2 regions of the Halalkalibacter krulwichiae genome follow, and region 1 is predicted to be linked to the other one. Evidence: riboswitches for the same ligand, from Rfam matches in the RefSeq annotation. Region 1 holds a riboswitch; the other holds the start of a gene.
The links. Region 1 has a riboswitch for cobalamin ahead of BkAM31D_RS24220 ((2Fe-2S) ferredoxin domain-containing protein). Riboswitches for the same ligand answer to the same signal wherever they lie in the genome.
Positions count from the first base shown of each region.

Region 1 (7,623 bases):
CATTTCCGACCACTTCAGCTAACGTGAGCATTTGTTTAGGTGTAAATTGCTTATTAACAATTCCTGGACTGACTGCTAGTTCAAACACCGAAACGACGGGATGGTGAACGGTTTTATTTTCTTTTTTATAGCTAGTAGAAGTACTCTCTTCCACTTTACTTAACGCCTCTAATGCTAGTTCTAGTGAGCCAGCTTTAATGGAATGAACTGTTGTTACCGTTGCGGCTGTTTCTGATTTCTGAGTATCCCATTCCTTTTTCCCTTGATGTAACGCCCAAGGCTCGTTCTCATGACGTAACCGCTCGTGCGGTCTTAATCGTTGTTTTTCAGTATGTAACGTATATTTTCTTTGATATCCTCTTGGCGTTATCATTTTATTATCATAGAGAAATGTAGATGAGTTCCCGATTACGACAGTTGTCAGCATGCCGATATCATGATTCAGCATGTTTTCAAGATCCGTTATAACAATCTGTTGACGATCTCGGTAAGCACTTTTCACTAAGCCTACTGGCGTTTGCGGTGAACGATATTCAAGTAAAATCTTCTGAGCCTCTTGGATTTGTCTCGTTCTTCTACCGCTTTTCGGATTATATAAGCTAATGACAAAGTCAGCTTGTGCCGCTGCATCAATTCGCTTTTCAATAAGAGACCAAGGTGTCAAATGGTCGCTTAAACTAATCGTACACGCATCATGCATGATCGGTGCTCCTAGTAAAGAAGCGCAGGAGTTGCTTGCAGAAACACCTGGAATCACCTCAACGCTCACTCCTGTATTCTCTGTCCACCCTTTTTCGATTAAAACCTCATAAACTAGTCCTGCCATTCCGTACACTCCAGCATCTCCACTTGAAATGACAGCTACGGTTTTTCCTTGTTCTGCAAGTTTTACCGCTGCTTGAGCACGGCTGACTTCCTCAGACATTCCTGTACTAATAATTTCTTGATCCGTCAGTAAATCTTGAATCAAGTCAACGTACGTTTTATACCCAATGATGCATTCACTTTCTTGTATTGCCGTTTGTGCCCTGTTTGTCATATGATCAAAACTTCCAGGACCAAAGCCTATGACAAGTATTTTCCCAAGCATCTTACTAGCCTCCTTCCATGTTAGAAAACTAAACGTTTGTTTTTTCCTTTTTCATAATTCCTTCAATTCTGCTTGACTCATTGACTGCATTCAGTTCATCATCTACGAAGTCATATATTAATGCGTCATGTAAGTGAATGCTTGGGTCAACGTGATTTTTTATAATGTCACGTCCTACCTCCGTAGACGTTGCCGAATACCACTTGCCTTCTGGATATACAATGACGACACAAGCATCCTTACAACGCCCATTACAACGAGTTCGTGATGTGTGAATTTCATGATCTAATTGAAGGGTTGCAATCTCTTCACGAATTGCGAGAGTTATTTCTTCCCCTCCTTACGCATACAGCTAGAACCATTACAAATTAATACGTGCTTTTGGGTACCCTTTAAATTCCAAGTTGTCATGTTTCATCAACTCCAAAGTAATTTTTTCCAAACAGATTAGATTAGTAACGCTAGACTACGAAACAAAAAACACCTCTATCAAAGATAGAGGTGCATTAAACGGCAAACGAATAGTAAGCTCATCTATTACACTTCTCTACCTATGACCCGTAGGTATTGAAGACGAAAACAAGGCAGGTCTCCTGACTTAGGTTCATCATTTCATTGTGTCTTCCCGAATACTCAGTGACTTCATACAATGAAATTCCCCATTACAGTGGCGGGACCGTGACGGATTTGCACCGTTCTTCCCTTTTAAGCATAACGAGTCGTTACGCACCTTGTTTCATGACGATAATAAAAAAACCTTAACTCCATCTTGAAGTTAAGGGTATAGGCATGATCAAATTAGAAATCTACTCAACTAGATTTCTAGATGCTCACCCCAAACCTTCCCTCCGAAGATTGGATTCATATATTAAAAGCAGGTCTCCTGGCTTGTGTCTCAAACTTACTTATGTCCCTTCCTAGAAAAAATCTAGTGGTTTTACATGTTCATCGACACTTACAGTAGCGGGGGCTGCATCAGATTTTAACTGATTTCCCTATTATCCACAGTTGATTACTTATGGCACTTTTAATATTTTGTCATATAATGTCTATTAAACTATGATTTTGTATATTTAGCAACAGTTAGTTTGGAGAATATTTACTTTCACAAAAGTAGGGCTAGTACTAAATAAGGTTTTACGCTGAACTAAAGCTAATTGTAATTGTTCTATTTTCCTAGACGTTTACATGTTATCCATATGAATTTTACTTGTAGTTGCTCTTCGATTGTATACTCTATCTAGACAAAATCAAACTACCCCAACTTTTTTAAGCCTTTTGTAAATTCCACTTAAAGGGATCCTCTAACATCTTCCAATCAGTTGTAAACTCTGTGTCGGTTAACAAACATTGATCTAGCTCCTTTGTCATTTCGTCTCTATCTAGATCTGTTCCAATGAAAACTAACTTAGTATGTCTATCACCATGTTCGACATCCCAATCTTGAAGTAGATGAGGGTTTTCCTTTATAATCTGTCTTTGCTCAGCAGCTGGAAGACTTGCTACCCAGTAGGAAATCGGTTCTATTGTTACGGAAGGTCCTGCTTGTGACATTAACAGCGCTAGATTACCTCTTGTTGCACACCAGACAATCCCTTTTGCCCTAACGACATTATTGGGCATAGAATGGATCCAATTATGAAAACGAACTGAATGAAATGGTTCCCTTCTCATATACACAAAAGAGGAAATTCCATACTCTTCTGTTTCAGGTGTATGCTGAGCATGACCTTGAGTTAATTCCCGAATCCACCCTGCTGAATTACTTGCTTCTTCAAAATTAAATAATTTTGTATTTATTATTTCACCAGGATCTATATCTGCATGAATAGAGCGAATTACCTTTGCTTTTGGTTGCAATGTTCTTAATACTTGTTCGAGTTTTACTAACTCCTCCTCTGAAACAAGGTCACATTTATTTACGATGAGAACATCGCAAAACTCTATCTGATCAATTAGCAAGTCAGCAATTTCTCGTTGATCATCTTCTCCTAACGATTCCTTTCGATCGAGTAAACTATCTCCAGAACGAAAGTCTTGCCAAAAACGATTAGCATCGACAACAGTCACCATCGTATCCAAACGGCAAAATTTAGTTAAATCTATATTTAATTGCTCATCTATGTAGGAAAATGTCTGCGCAACTGGTGTTGGTTCACTGATCCCTGTTGACTCGATCACAATATAATCAATATTCCCTGCTAGAGCTAATTTTTCGACTTCTAGTAATAAGTCTTCTCGAAGCGTGCAGCAAATACATCCGTTAGACATTTCCACTAGTTTCTCTTCAGTTCTAGATAACTCACCACCTTGTTTAACTAGTTCTGCATCAATATTCACTTCACTCATGTCATTTACAATGACTGCAACTTTTAATCCCTTACGGTTTCTCAATATGTGATTAAGTAATGTGGTTTTACCAGAACCAAGATAACCGCTTAATACTGTTACAGGAATAATCTTTTTCATAAATTGCCTCCTTGATATCTTGTTAAACGTAATGATTACTTAAATCAGGACATAGTTTTAACTCATAGTTTCTTTGAAACTCGCTCTACTTTTTCAACATCTCTTTCTACTCCTTTTATAGTTCCCTCCGTTCGTTCAAAGCCGTTTCCAAAATAAGTATGACTAAGTTTGTATTCCATTGTCGTTCCGGCTACTAATGATTCAACAAAAAGGGAAGCATCTTCACTAGTCATATCTTTATACCAATTACCATCCGGGTATGTGATTACGACACATTTATCATGACACCTTCCATTGCATAACGTCCTTGTTGTATGTATCTTAGAATCTAAATCATTTGCATATAGTTCATTTCTAATAGATTGCGTTAATGTTTCAGCTCCTGCTTTATTACAACTACTCCCATTACAAATTAGAATGTGATATTTCGTATCACTTAAATCCCATGTAGCCACCCTACCACTCCCTTTATCATTTTAAGATCCTAAATTCTATAACCACTGATCCTCAACCATAATCACCTTTAGAATTTGATTGAATATATTACTATCCAATCCCGTAGATTTGGTTAAAATCGTTAAGGAACTACCTTACTTACTCATGTAAAGACACAAATTCCAATAATGTAAAACGTAACTATTACGATTTACATTATTTTATCCTTTCTTTTAAAAATTGTCAAAACATTATTCGTTTCTATACGAAACAATCGTTATAATCAAAAAAAGTGGTGTCTCAATTAAGCTATTTTGAGACACCACTTCCAATTTAATTACTACAGCTATCTTGTAAGTTCCTTAGTTCGTTTTCTAAGACTCTCCTCTCTAAATTCTCGCCAATCAGTACAACGACAGGTTCAAGATGTTTTTCTAGTGTATATCTTTCAATTATGAGATCCCCATAGGCATAGTTAAATAAAAAAAGGCCAGGAATCTCTTTCAAATAAATAAAACCTTTTGCTCGTAAAATTTGTCCTTGATATTTTTCTAACCAATGATTAAATTGAATTCGATCAGTAGGTTGGTCGATATGAATGGAAACGGTTCTAATATGCAAATGATTTGTAACATGTGAATGATGGCCATCTTTTTTTAAGTATAAAAATGAAGGGTTTATTTTTCCAAAGGTAGTACTAGCAACACGAGCATAATTGTTAATCCCTGCAATATTTGTTTCAATTGAATCAAGTACATTCTTGCTCACTTGGTCTATCTTGTTTATAAGAATTAAATTTGCCTATTTAACCTGCTCAACTATTAGCTTTCTAATATCTACACACTCATTACTCATTTGCTATTTTATTAAGTCCTTTCTAATTTCTCTAATGACATGTGCTATTTCTGAACTAATTAATTTATCCATTGCTAATTTCACAGCACCACTAGAACCAGGCATAGCGAAAATAGCTGTGTGCTTACTTACACCTGCAATAGCACGGCTTAACATAGATGCAGCCCCAATATCTTCTGTATAGCTTAGCATTCTAAATAACTCACCGAAACCAACAATCTCTTTATCCAGTAATTCTTTAACGGTCTCAATCGTAACATCCCTATCGGCTATTCCGGTACCTCCATTCAATAAAATTGCGTCTATATCAGTTGCTGCGATTCCTCTTTGAAGAGCCTCACTAATCGCCTGTTTTTCATCTCTAACAATCTCGTAATCCCTTATAACATGTCCTTTTTCTTCTAAACGTGCACGAATTATGTATCCACTTTTATCGGTCTTAATCGTTCTAGAATCGCTTACAGTTATTATTTTGCAATTGACTTGTTTCGGCGCTTCTTTTTTATGTTCTATTACACTCATTGCTTATCCCTCCTGTTTTCTAACTTGAGTCTCTTTATCTTTCAGCTTTATCGAGAGCTTGCTAGCATCTTCTCACCCTTTACATAATTCGTGTATGAAGAAGTGTTAACCGCACAACAAATCGTAACAATTACGATTTAAATTGTATTTTAAATGATATTAGAAGAATATACAAACATAAATTTGGTATCTATTTTATCAACTAGTTCATAGTACTTATAGAATAGTATAATAAAAAGAAAAAGGTTAACTGGGGCATGAATATAAATATATCCATGCCCCAGTTTGTTACATACTATGGCATGGAAGAACATTCCGCACTATATTTTTCTCTTTTTTTTAAACTAATTGATAAGAAAAATACTAATAAACATATCATTTTAGGTAAGTGGCATTACACTAAACCAGATAGCCAAACAGAGTCTTATTCAGTATGTCTTATCTACCTGAGAATCTAGCAGTACGTCTTTCAAAAAAGGCATTAATCCCCTCTTTATGATCATTAGTGGCCCGTAAAATGGTATGAAGATCATTTTCTTTTTCCATGATATCTTCTAATTTTAAATTTGAGCCGCTATTGATCAATAACTTTGATTGAATGAATGCTTGTAATGGTCCAGCAGCTAACTCACTTGCCAATTCAAAAGCTTTTTCTTGAGATTGTCCTTTAGGTACAACATCAATTAGAAAGCCGTAGTTTACTGCTTCTTCTACAGATAGCTTCATTCCTTTAAATATCCATTCCTTCGCCTTCCACTCTCCAACAATTCTTGGTAAGTGATAATGGATTCCAAGATCAGGGGTTAACCCAACATTTTTAAAGGAAAGGATGAGTTTCGTTTCTTCCTCTGCAACAATTAGGTCAGATGATAGAGCCAAACTCAATCCAGCACCAGCCGCGTATCCATGTATCGCAGCTATGGTGATTTTTCTCATTTTACGAATCTTATCTATGATACTGGTCGACACTTCTAAATTTCTTTTAATTACGATTGGATCATATTCATCACGTGCCATAGCTTTCACGTCTCCACCAGCGCAAAAAGCTTTCCCTTTCCCTGCAATAATCACAACATTAATATGGTTGTCTCTTTCAATTTCATTTAGGGTATCTAATAATTGATACTTTAAATTCATACTTAATGCATTTAACGTTTCTGGTTCATTTAGATATATCGTAGCAATTCCTCGATCTTTATTTACTAAAATACTTTCCCCATCATAATCCTCCTTCATCGTAAATCATTTTCTTGAAATTTCAGCTAAGAGATTTAATTGTTTTCATTTCATATCATTGCAAGATCTATGCCATAAATTCCTCCTGAAAATGGTAGAAATAATTTAAATCTGTTAATTTATAAAACCTTTTCTTGATTGATTGTTTACTTTTTAAACACAACAAAAAAGAGGCCGGGACAAAAGCGTTTTTAATAGTGAAAATTCCGAACCGTCGATGCATAGCATCCGCTCCGGAAATATACTTCGCTTTTTAGCGGGCGGCTGGTGAGCCTCCTCGTACTAACGCACTGTGGGGTCTCATCCTTGCCTTTTCATGAGGCCACTGAAAAAGTGCTCGTTTGTTTCGGACTTGAAAAGGAGCTTCGACCTCGCTCCCGGGATGGGGGGCACGCTTTCCGCAGGTGGGCGTTGAACTAACCGGCTGCGCCGGTGGATTTCAACCTGCCCTTCCCTCCTGCAGGAGTCGGCCCTCCCATCCCGTCCGCTTTGTTGAGCGGAAAGATAGAAATTCCCTACTCTTCAACGATCAAAAGAAATAGGAGAATTAGCGTAAAAAGGCCTTTGAGAAACGAAACTCAAAGGCCTTTTGTCTACAGTCTGAAGTTTAATTTTCATCAAACATTTCACTGTCCTTTTATTTTATAATTTAGGTATTACATGAACCTGTTGATTTTTCATTCATACTAACCCTAGAATCCGATAACAATTTGATGTTGAAAAATGCAAAGTCTGTCCGTTTCAAGTAGGATGTTACAAAGAAGGAGCAAAAACAAAGTCTTATTATGTGACCATTAAATCAGAAGAACACTCTGAACAAAAAGCCTTTCAACAAACGGAAGAGTTTAAAGAAATGGAGAGGTCACGTTATAAAATAGAGTCAGAAAATAGCGAATTAAAACATAGACAAGGGTTCAAAATTGCAACATCCTCGGGTCTGTTTGGTATGAAAATTCAAGCAGCAACCACGATATTCGCAGTGAATATTAAGAGAATACTAAAGCTTTTGGATGAAA
Region 1 covers NZ_CP020814.1:1,630,091-1,637,713, reverse strand. Annotated here, with positions in the region: gene cobJ (precorrin-3B C(17)-methyltransferase) at 1-1,090, opposite strand, end outside; partial or broken gene BkAM31D_RS24220 ((2Fe-2S) ferredoxin domain-containing protein) at 1,119-1,501, opposite strand; cobalamin riboswitch at 1,657-1,838, opposite strand; cobalamin riboswitch at 1,947-2,134, opposite strand; gene BkAM31D_RS08300 (GTP-binding protein) at 2,360-3,559, opposite strand; gene BkAM31D_RS08295 ((2Fe-2S) ferredoxin domain-containing protein) at 3,622-4,014, opposite strand; gene BkAM31D_RS08290 (GTP-binding protein) at 4,328-4,762, opposite strand; gene BkAM31D_RS08285 (MogA/MoaB family molybdenum cofactor biosynthesis protein) at 4,853-5,371, opposite strand; gene BkAM31D_RS08280 (enoyl-CoA hydratase/isomerase family protein) at 5,810-6,607, opposite strand; partial or broken gene BkAM31D_RS08275 (transposase) at 7,317-7,623, shown strand, end outside.

Region 2 (7,623 bases), 320 kb from region 1:
TAGCCTGAGTAATCACTTCATTATCTTTTTTGGTAACTCCTTGCAACCAGCCTTTTAGGTAGGGATACCTTCCCAATGCCACTACATCCCAGACGGAATAAGAAAAAGCTGTTTCAGATTGTTGCGGCAACACCGCAACTTTTCTAGCCAATTCTTTGGAACGATAAGAAGATAAACTTCTATTATCGATGACAATTTCACCATTGGTAGGTGCTAGGCCCCACCAATTGCTTTCAGTAAACTTGTCTTCCCACTCCCATTAGGTCCAATAATGCCAAATACTTCGCCTTTATTCACTTTAAAATCAATGTCATCTATAACTTTAACTGAACCATACTGGATCGTAATGTTTTGACAATGAATCATATTATCCCCTCCTTTCATTCTTCTCTTCTTCTTTGCTTTAAGAGTAGCAGTGCAAACACAGGCGCTCCAATGATTGCTGTAATAACACCAATTGGCAGTTCAGTTGGAGAAATAATGGTTCTAGCTACAAGGTCGGTTAACGCTAAAAAACCTGCTCCTATAAACATCGATAATGGCAACAGGTGACGGTGATCGGCTCCCCATAGCAATCGAGTTAAATGAGGAATGACAAGACCGACAAATCCAATCGTACCAGAGACCGCAACCGCACCACCTGTTACTATTGTTGCACCAACTAAAATCATGATTTTTCGAACGGCAATATTAACACCAAGCTGCCTTGCCGTCTCTTCTCCAAAAGCAAGTGCATTTAATTCTTGCCGATTAAATAGCAATAACAACGTTCCAATTAGCAAACAAGGGATAATCATCCACACGTATGACCAACCTCTCATTGCAACACTCCCCATAAGCCAGGAGATAATTTGCCTTAATTCTTCACCAGTTAGAGCAATCATAAGTGAGATAAAAGATCCCAAGAAAGAGCTGAATATAATTCCTGCTAAAATAATTGTTTCTGCTGCCATGGAACGTTGAACTAGTCTTGCAAATGAGATAACGAGAAAAAGAGTAGCAAAACCAGCAAGAATGCTAATAAAAGGCAATGTAAATCTGCCAAGGATTGGAATACTAATACCAAAAAATATAACAGCAACCGCTCCAACAGCTGAACCTGAAGACACCCCAAGCGTATAGGGATCTGCAAGTGGATTTTTTAAAAAACCTTGAAAGGCTGCACCAGCTAATGCTAAACAAGCCCCAACAAACATCGCAAGTAAAACGCGTGGAAGTCGAATCTCCATGACGATATTAATGTGCATTGGGTCTAGTTCTACTAATAGCGGCAACCGGAAAATTTCTGTTGCCAGTATTTGCAAAACAGTTAGAAAGGGAAGCTCAACACTTCCCTTTCCAATACTTATTGTTAAAGCAAAAAAGCAAAACAGAATGACTATAACATATGCAAATTTTATATTATTCGCCAAATACCTCTGGATAAACTGCTTTTGCAATCTGCTCTACTCCCTTTGTTAACCGTGGTCCAGGTCTTTCCACTTCATCTGAAACCACCTCATAAATTTCGTTATTTGCTACAGCTGGAATATCAGCCCAAGCCGCACGACTTAAAACTGACTCTGTTGCATTTTCAAAATAATGGCCATATGTAAGTAAGATAACATCTGGATTAAAAGCCACAGCTTCTTCTTCTGTGAACATTGGCCATCCTTCCTCGTCACCAGCTACATTCACAGCATTAATCAAACTCAACATTTCATCCATGAAAGTACCACTACCCGTAGTGTAAATCTCTGGAGCAGGTCCAATTTCTACCCACACTCTTTTACGCTCATCTTCTGAAATCGCGCTTGCTTTGTCTTCAATTGCTGCAAATGCTGTTTGCATTTCTGAAACAATCGTACTCGATTCATCCTGATAACCTGTTACGGCCCCAATAAATTCAATTGCCTCGTATACATCAGCTAGCGAATTCGAATTTGGAACGACAACAACTGGAATATTGGCATTACGGATTTGATTTAAGCCTTCCTCACCAGATCCAACGCCAGATTCATGCGCTAACACTACATCAGGTGATAATGAGATAATTTTTTCAACATCAAATTCCATTCCACCGATTGATTCAATCTCTAAAACTTCCTCAGGATAATTATCCCAATCCGAACGTCCTACTACTTTTTCTCCTGCTCCGACAGCAAAAACCGTCTCCGTTACACTAGGCACTAGTGAGACAATTCGCTGTGGTTGTGACTCAATTGTCACTTCGTCTCCTAATGCATCCGTTACTGTTATCGGATAAATACCCTCTAAATCTTGCTCTTCTGCCGGTACTGTTACCTCATCTGTCGTGTCAGCACTATGCTCTGTTTCTAGAGCTTGGTCTTGACCACATGCTGCAACAAAACATGCAAGAAACAATGCCAATAACACTAATTTTACTTGCTTCATACTTCTTCTACCCCTTTTAATCTTTTTCTTATCTCTCTCTTTGAAACCGGAAAACTAAAAGCCAACAACATCAAAAAAAAGAGCCCCTAAAGGGCTCAAAAAAACAAAAGAATGCATATCCTAACATCATAGCAAGATATGAAAATCTATTGCTTCCCCTTTTCCTCGAAGGTTTCACACCAACGTATAGGCAGGTCTCCTGACTCATGCGCTTCATCATTCACTTCACCTTCCCATCTATTCGACAGTGGTGTTCGAAGTGTATCCGCATTTACAGTGGCGGGACCGTGTTGGAATTACACCAACTTCCCTATTATCATCCAAAACACTGGATGACCTATACTAGTTCATATGAGATTTTGATAAGTATCTTTAGTATACATGAAAACCGGAATTATGACACTTTTTTATTCTTTCCGACTAAATAAATTCTGAATAATAAAATTAAAAGGGTTGACAACCGTCCTATTTCTAAGCTAAAGTGAGAAACAATTTCATATGTTGGGAGCAGGTACTTTGAAATTTTCAAAGTTTAAAAGGGAATCCGGTTTAAATCCGGAGCGGTCCCGCCACTGTAATAGAGGAGTTTTCGTGATAAAGTCACTGGTCAAACCGGGAAGGCCACGAAAATGTTGATCCTAAAGCCAGGAGACCTGCCTGCTTCAACAACACTGATTTTTTACCTACGGGAGATAGGGAGGTGTTAACAGTATCTTAGACATTCTATGGATATCGTTTACCCTATTTTATTGGTAATGATATCCATTTTTTCATGCCCATAATACACTTTTGGAGGAGTCAAACAATGAATTCACTAACTAGCAGCAATCTAGGATACCCAAGAATAGGCGAAAAAAGAGAATGGAAAAAAACTCTTGAGGCCTTTTGGAAAGGAAAAATAACAGAAGCGTCGTTTGAAAAAGTCATGAAGAGCTACCGTTTACAATATCTAAATAATCAAATCGAAAGAAATCTTGATTATATCCCTGTCGGAGACTTTTCACTTTACGATCATGTTCTTGATACAGCAGTAATGTTTGGTTTAGTACCAGACCGTTTTCAATACCAAGGGGGTAAAGTACCTTTATCTACATATTTTGCCATGGCACGAGGAACGGATAATGCTCATGCTTGCGAGATGACTAAATGGTTTGACACAAACTATCATTACATTGTTCCAGAGCTAAAAGGTTTAACACCAAAACTTGTTGAAAATAAACCACTACAAGCATTTTTAGAGGCTAAAACTGAGCTAAATGTAATAGGTAAACCTGTGATCCTTGGTCCTTTCACATTTTTAAAATTATCTAAAGGTTTTGACCAATCCGAGTTTGCTGATCGGTTAAATCAATTGGCTTCGGTTTATATTCAATTATTGCAAGAACTTAAAGAAGCAGGAGCTACATTCGTACAAATCGATGAACCAAGCTTAGTAACAGATATCAGTGAAGAGGAAATGAGTTTATTTACCTCTGTCTATCACTTCATAACTGATCAAGTTCCTGATTTAGACATTATCGTTCAAACGTATTTTGAAGCGGTGACACATTACGATGCAGTAGTGAACTTACCTGTTAAAGGAATTGGATTGGATTTTGTCGCTGGTTTTGAAACGAACTTCGCCGCTATTACCAAACACGGGTTCCCAAAAGACAAAATCCTTGCTGCTGGTATTATTGATGGTCGCAACATTTGGAAAAGTAATCTAGAAGAAAAACTAACCTTTATCAAGGAATTGAGTACTTTTGTCGATGTAGAACGATTACTGATTCAACCTTCATCAAGTTTGCTGCATGTTCCTGTAAGCTTGACTCATGAAACTACACTTGATCGTACTTTAAAAAATGCACTAGCATTTAGTCATGAGAAATTGGAAGAAATAAATATGTTAAAAAAGGCGATCACTGTCCCTAGTGCGGAACACCTACGTGCCATTCAAGCCCATACTCAATCTTTTACAGAACTAACAAACTCAAATTGGCGAAAAAAGGTTGAAAGAAACCCATTAGCGACAGAACGGGCAGCAACTTTTAATGAACGTCATAAACTACAGAAGAAGAAATGGAAGTTGCCTTTACTCCCAACAACTACAATTGGAAGTTTTCCACAGACAAGTGAAATTCGCCAAGCTCGCGCAAGGTGGAGAAGAAATGAACTTTCAAATGAAGCTTACGATGCACTTATTAAAGCCGAAATTAAAAAATGGATTGAGATTCAAGAAAAAATTGGATTAGATGTCTTTGTTCATGGAGAGTTTGAACGAAATGATATGGTAGAATTTTTTGGTGAGAAACTAGCTGGTTTTGCTTTTTCAAAAAACGGTTGGGTTCAATCATATGGTTCGCGTTGTGTAAAGCCACCGATTATTTTCGGAAATGTGCTATTTGTTGAACCGATGACAGTCAATGAAACACTTTATGCCCAATCACTTACTGAAAAGCCAGTTAAAGGAATGTTAACAGGTCCAGTAACGATCTTAAATTGGTCATTCGTTCGAGATGACATCCCTAAAAAAGAGGTTGCTTTTCAAATCGCTGAAGCATTATTAAAAGAAGTAAAGCTTTTGGAGAGTGCTGGGATAACAATGATTCAAGTAGATGAACCAGCTTTACGAGAAGGGCTTCCATTGAAAAAAACGCAACATAATGAATATTTAACGTGGGCCGTCGAAGCGTTCCGTATGTCCACATCACAAATTGATCATTCAACACAGATTCATACACATATGTGTTATTGCGATTTTAACGATATCATTGATTCTATTCGTGCACTTGATGCCGATGTGATTTCTATTGAGACATCTAGAAGTCATGCTGAATTGATCTCTGCTTTTGAACATAGACAGTATGACAAAGGAATCGGATTAGGTGTATACGACATTCACAGTCCAAGAATTCCAAAAGAAGAAGAAATGGTGACTATTATTCAACGAGCTCTAACAGTTCTTCCACCATCTCTCTTCTGGGTTAATCCTGATTGTGGATTAAAAACACGAACGGAACAAGAAACCGTGGCAGCTCTATCAAATATGGTTCAATCAGCAAAGAAAGCGAGAACAATGGTAGCTATTACAAATTCGTAAAGGGAGTTGATCTTAGGAAGTGAGATACGAACTCGTCCATTTTCTCCAGGTGACCAATGATGAAAAAATCATGATTGCATGCATTAAAAATATGGATGCAAAGAGTTTATTGACATTGTTTCATTATCTTTCTTTCACCGATGAATTTACGCAGAAAAGATGGATCAACCTTTATCAAAGTATGTTACTTTAATGTTTATACGTTTAAAAAGAACGGGCTCATCCGATATGGATTAGCCCGTTTTACTTTTATTTGTTTTATTAGGAAGAAAGAAAGAGAACGTTGTCCCTTCATTCATTTTACTATGGACAGAAATATTGCCATCATGAGCATCGATAATATTTTTGCAGATCGCCAGTCCGAGTCCAGTTCCCCTTGTGCTCTTGTACGCGCTTTATCCGCTTTGTAAAAACGCTCAAAAACATAAGGCAAATCAGCCTCAGGAATTCCCGTCCCTGTGTCTTTTACATCAAATTTACAACCTTCATCATATTGAGTGACTGTTAGGATAACCTGACCGTTCTCCTCAGTATGACGAATTGCATTATGAAGTAAGTTTGTTAACACTTGTTCAATTCGATCAGGATCACACGTAATAGTTGAAACATTATTTATCTCCAATAAGAGTTCAAGTCCTTGCTCTTTCGCCAACCCTTGAAATTTCCGAACAATTCGTTCAGAAAAAGGTTCTACTTCAAGCTTCTCAAAGTTAAGCTCAACATGACCTGCTTCCATTCTCGCGATATCTAATAATTCATTGACTAAGCGTCCCATTCTGAGTGATTCTTCGTAAATTATTTTTGCAATTTCTTTCTTTTCCTCGTCCGACCCTGCAATATCATCAATAATTGCCTCGCTATAACCCTGCAGCATTGCAATTGGCGTTCTTAATTCATGTGAAACGTTAGCAATAAAGTCTTTTCTTAACTTATCATGCCTACGTTCTTCTGTCATATCACGTAATACCGCAACTGCCCTCTGATTTCAGCTTGGTCATAGAGAGGAGTCATCAAAATCATCCAGCTTCTTCCTTGCATTTCGACTTCTCCAACTTGCTCTTTCTCAAGCAGTACAACCTTTTCAAACAATGTTTGCAACGTTTCAGGTAATAGCTGATCACCTTGCTCTTTCATGCCTTGTTCATAATACCAAGATTGAATAAAGCGATCAGCAGGTGGATTCGTTAACATGACCCTCCCCTTCTTGTTAAGGGTTACGACACCGTCTGCCATACTGACAAGAATACGAGCAAGCTGTTCCTTTTCTTGGTTTAAAGCATGGATATTATTATTTAAATCGCGCCCCATCCTGTTAAACGCAATCGCTAGTTGTCCAATTTCATCATGTGTCAATATAGGAACTTTTGTTTTAAATTTCCCTTCTGCGACCTCTAACGCACTTTGTCGCATTTTTAATAATGGTGCAGAAATTCTAGTTGATAAGAAAAAGGCAAAAAAAGTTGTTAACACGATTGCAATTCCAGCTGAAAAATAAATAATTTGTCGTGTTTCACTCGTTGCTTCATCAATCGCAGAAAGGGATTGATAAAGAAATACAGCACTATCGTCTAAAACACCAGGTTGCATGGGAACGCCGACAATCATAATTTCAGAATAGAATTCTTCATCGTCTTCAGAAATGAACGGAAAATCCCCCTCTGTCATTACAACTTGTTCCCCTGATAATACTTGGGACAACGTTTCGTCTGTTAAAAAGGATTCCAACGTGATTTGATGAGCTTCTGTTTCATCTGTGCTCCAAACTTTCTCTCCTTCTACTAAAAAAATGACATGCATATCAAATGAATCCGCATATTGCCTAATTGTATTAATAGCATCGCTCTCTCTACTATAGCCCTCATACATAGAGGAAATCATTTGAGCGTGATTGACTAAACGAGATTCCGCCTCATTAACATGAAAACGCTCAAATGATTGTAGAAGCAAAACCATTAAAAACGTTAATACGACTGAGACAAGAAGTAAGATTGTTATCCACAGCTTTCCTACGACACTACGCCATAGCATTATTACTTCACGGCCTCAAACTTATAGCCAATACCCCAAACAGTTGAAATCATCGAGGCAGCTTCAGGTGAGATTTTATTTAACTTTTCACGCAGACGTTTTATATGTGTATCGACTGT
Region 2 covers NZ_CP020814.1:1,950,420-1,958,042, reverse strand. Annotated here, with positions in the region: gene BkAM31D_RS09800 (adenosylcobinamide amidohydrolase) at 1-190, opposite strand, end outside; gene BkAM31D_RS24265 (ATP-binding cassette domain-containing protein) at 214-366, opposite strand; gene BkAM31D_RS09795 (FecCD family ABC transporter permease) at 381-1,439, opposite strand; gene BkAM31D_RS09790 (ABC transporter substrate-binding protein) at 1,402-2,394, opposite strand; cobalamin riboswitch at 2,567-2,750, opposite strand; cobalamin riboswitch at 2,887-3,069, shown strand; gene metE (5-methyltetrahydropteroyltriglutamate--homocysteine S-methyltransferase) at 3,200-5,476, shown strand; partial or broken gene BkAM31D_RS09780 (ATP-binding protein) at 5,710-7,504, opposite strand; gene BkAM31D_RS09775 (response regulator transcription factor) at 7,507-7,623, opposite strand, start outside.
Region 2: another riboswitch for cobalamin. It lies ahead of BkAM31D_RS09790 (ABC transporter substrate-binding protein); the one in region 1 lies ahead of BkAM31D_RS24220 ((2Fe-2S) ferredoxin domain-containing protein).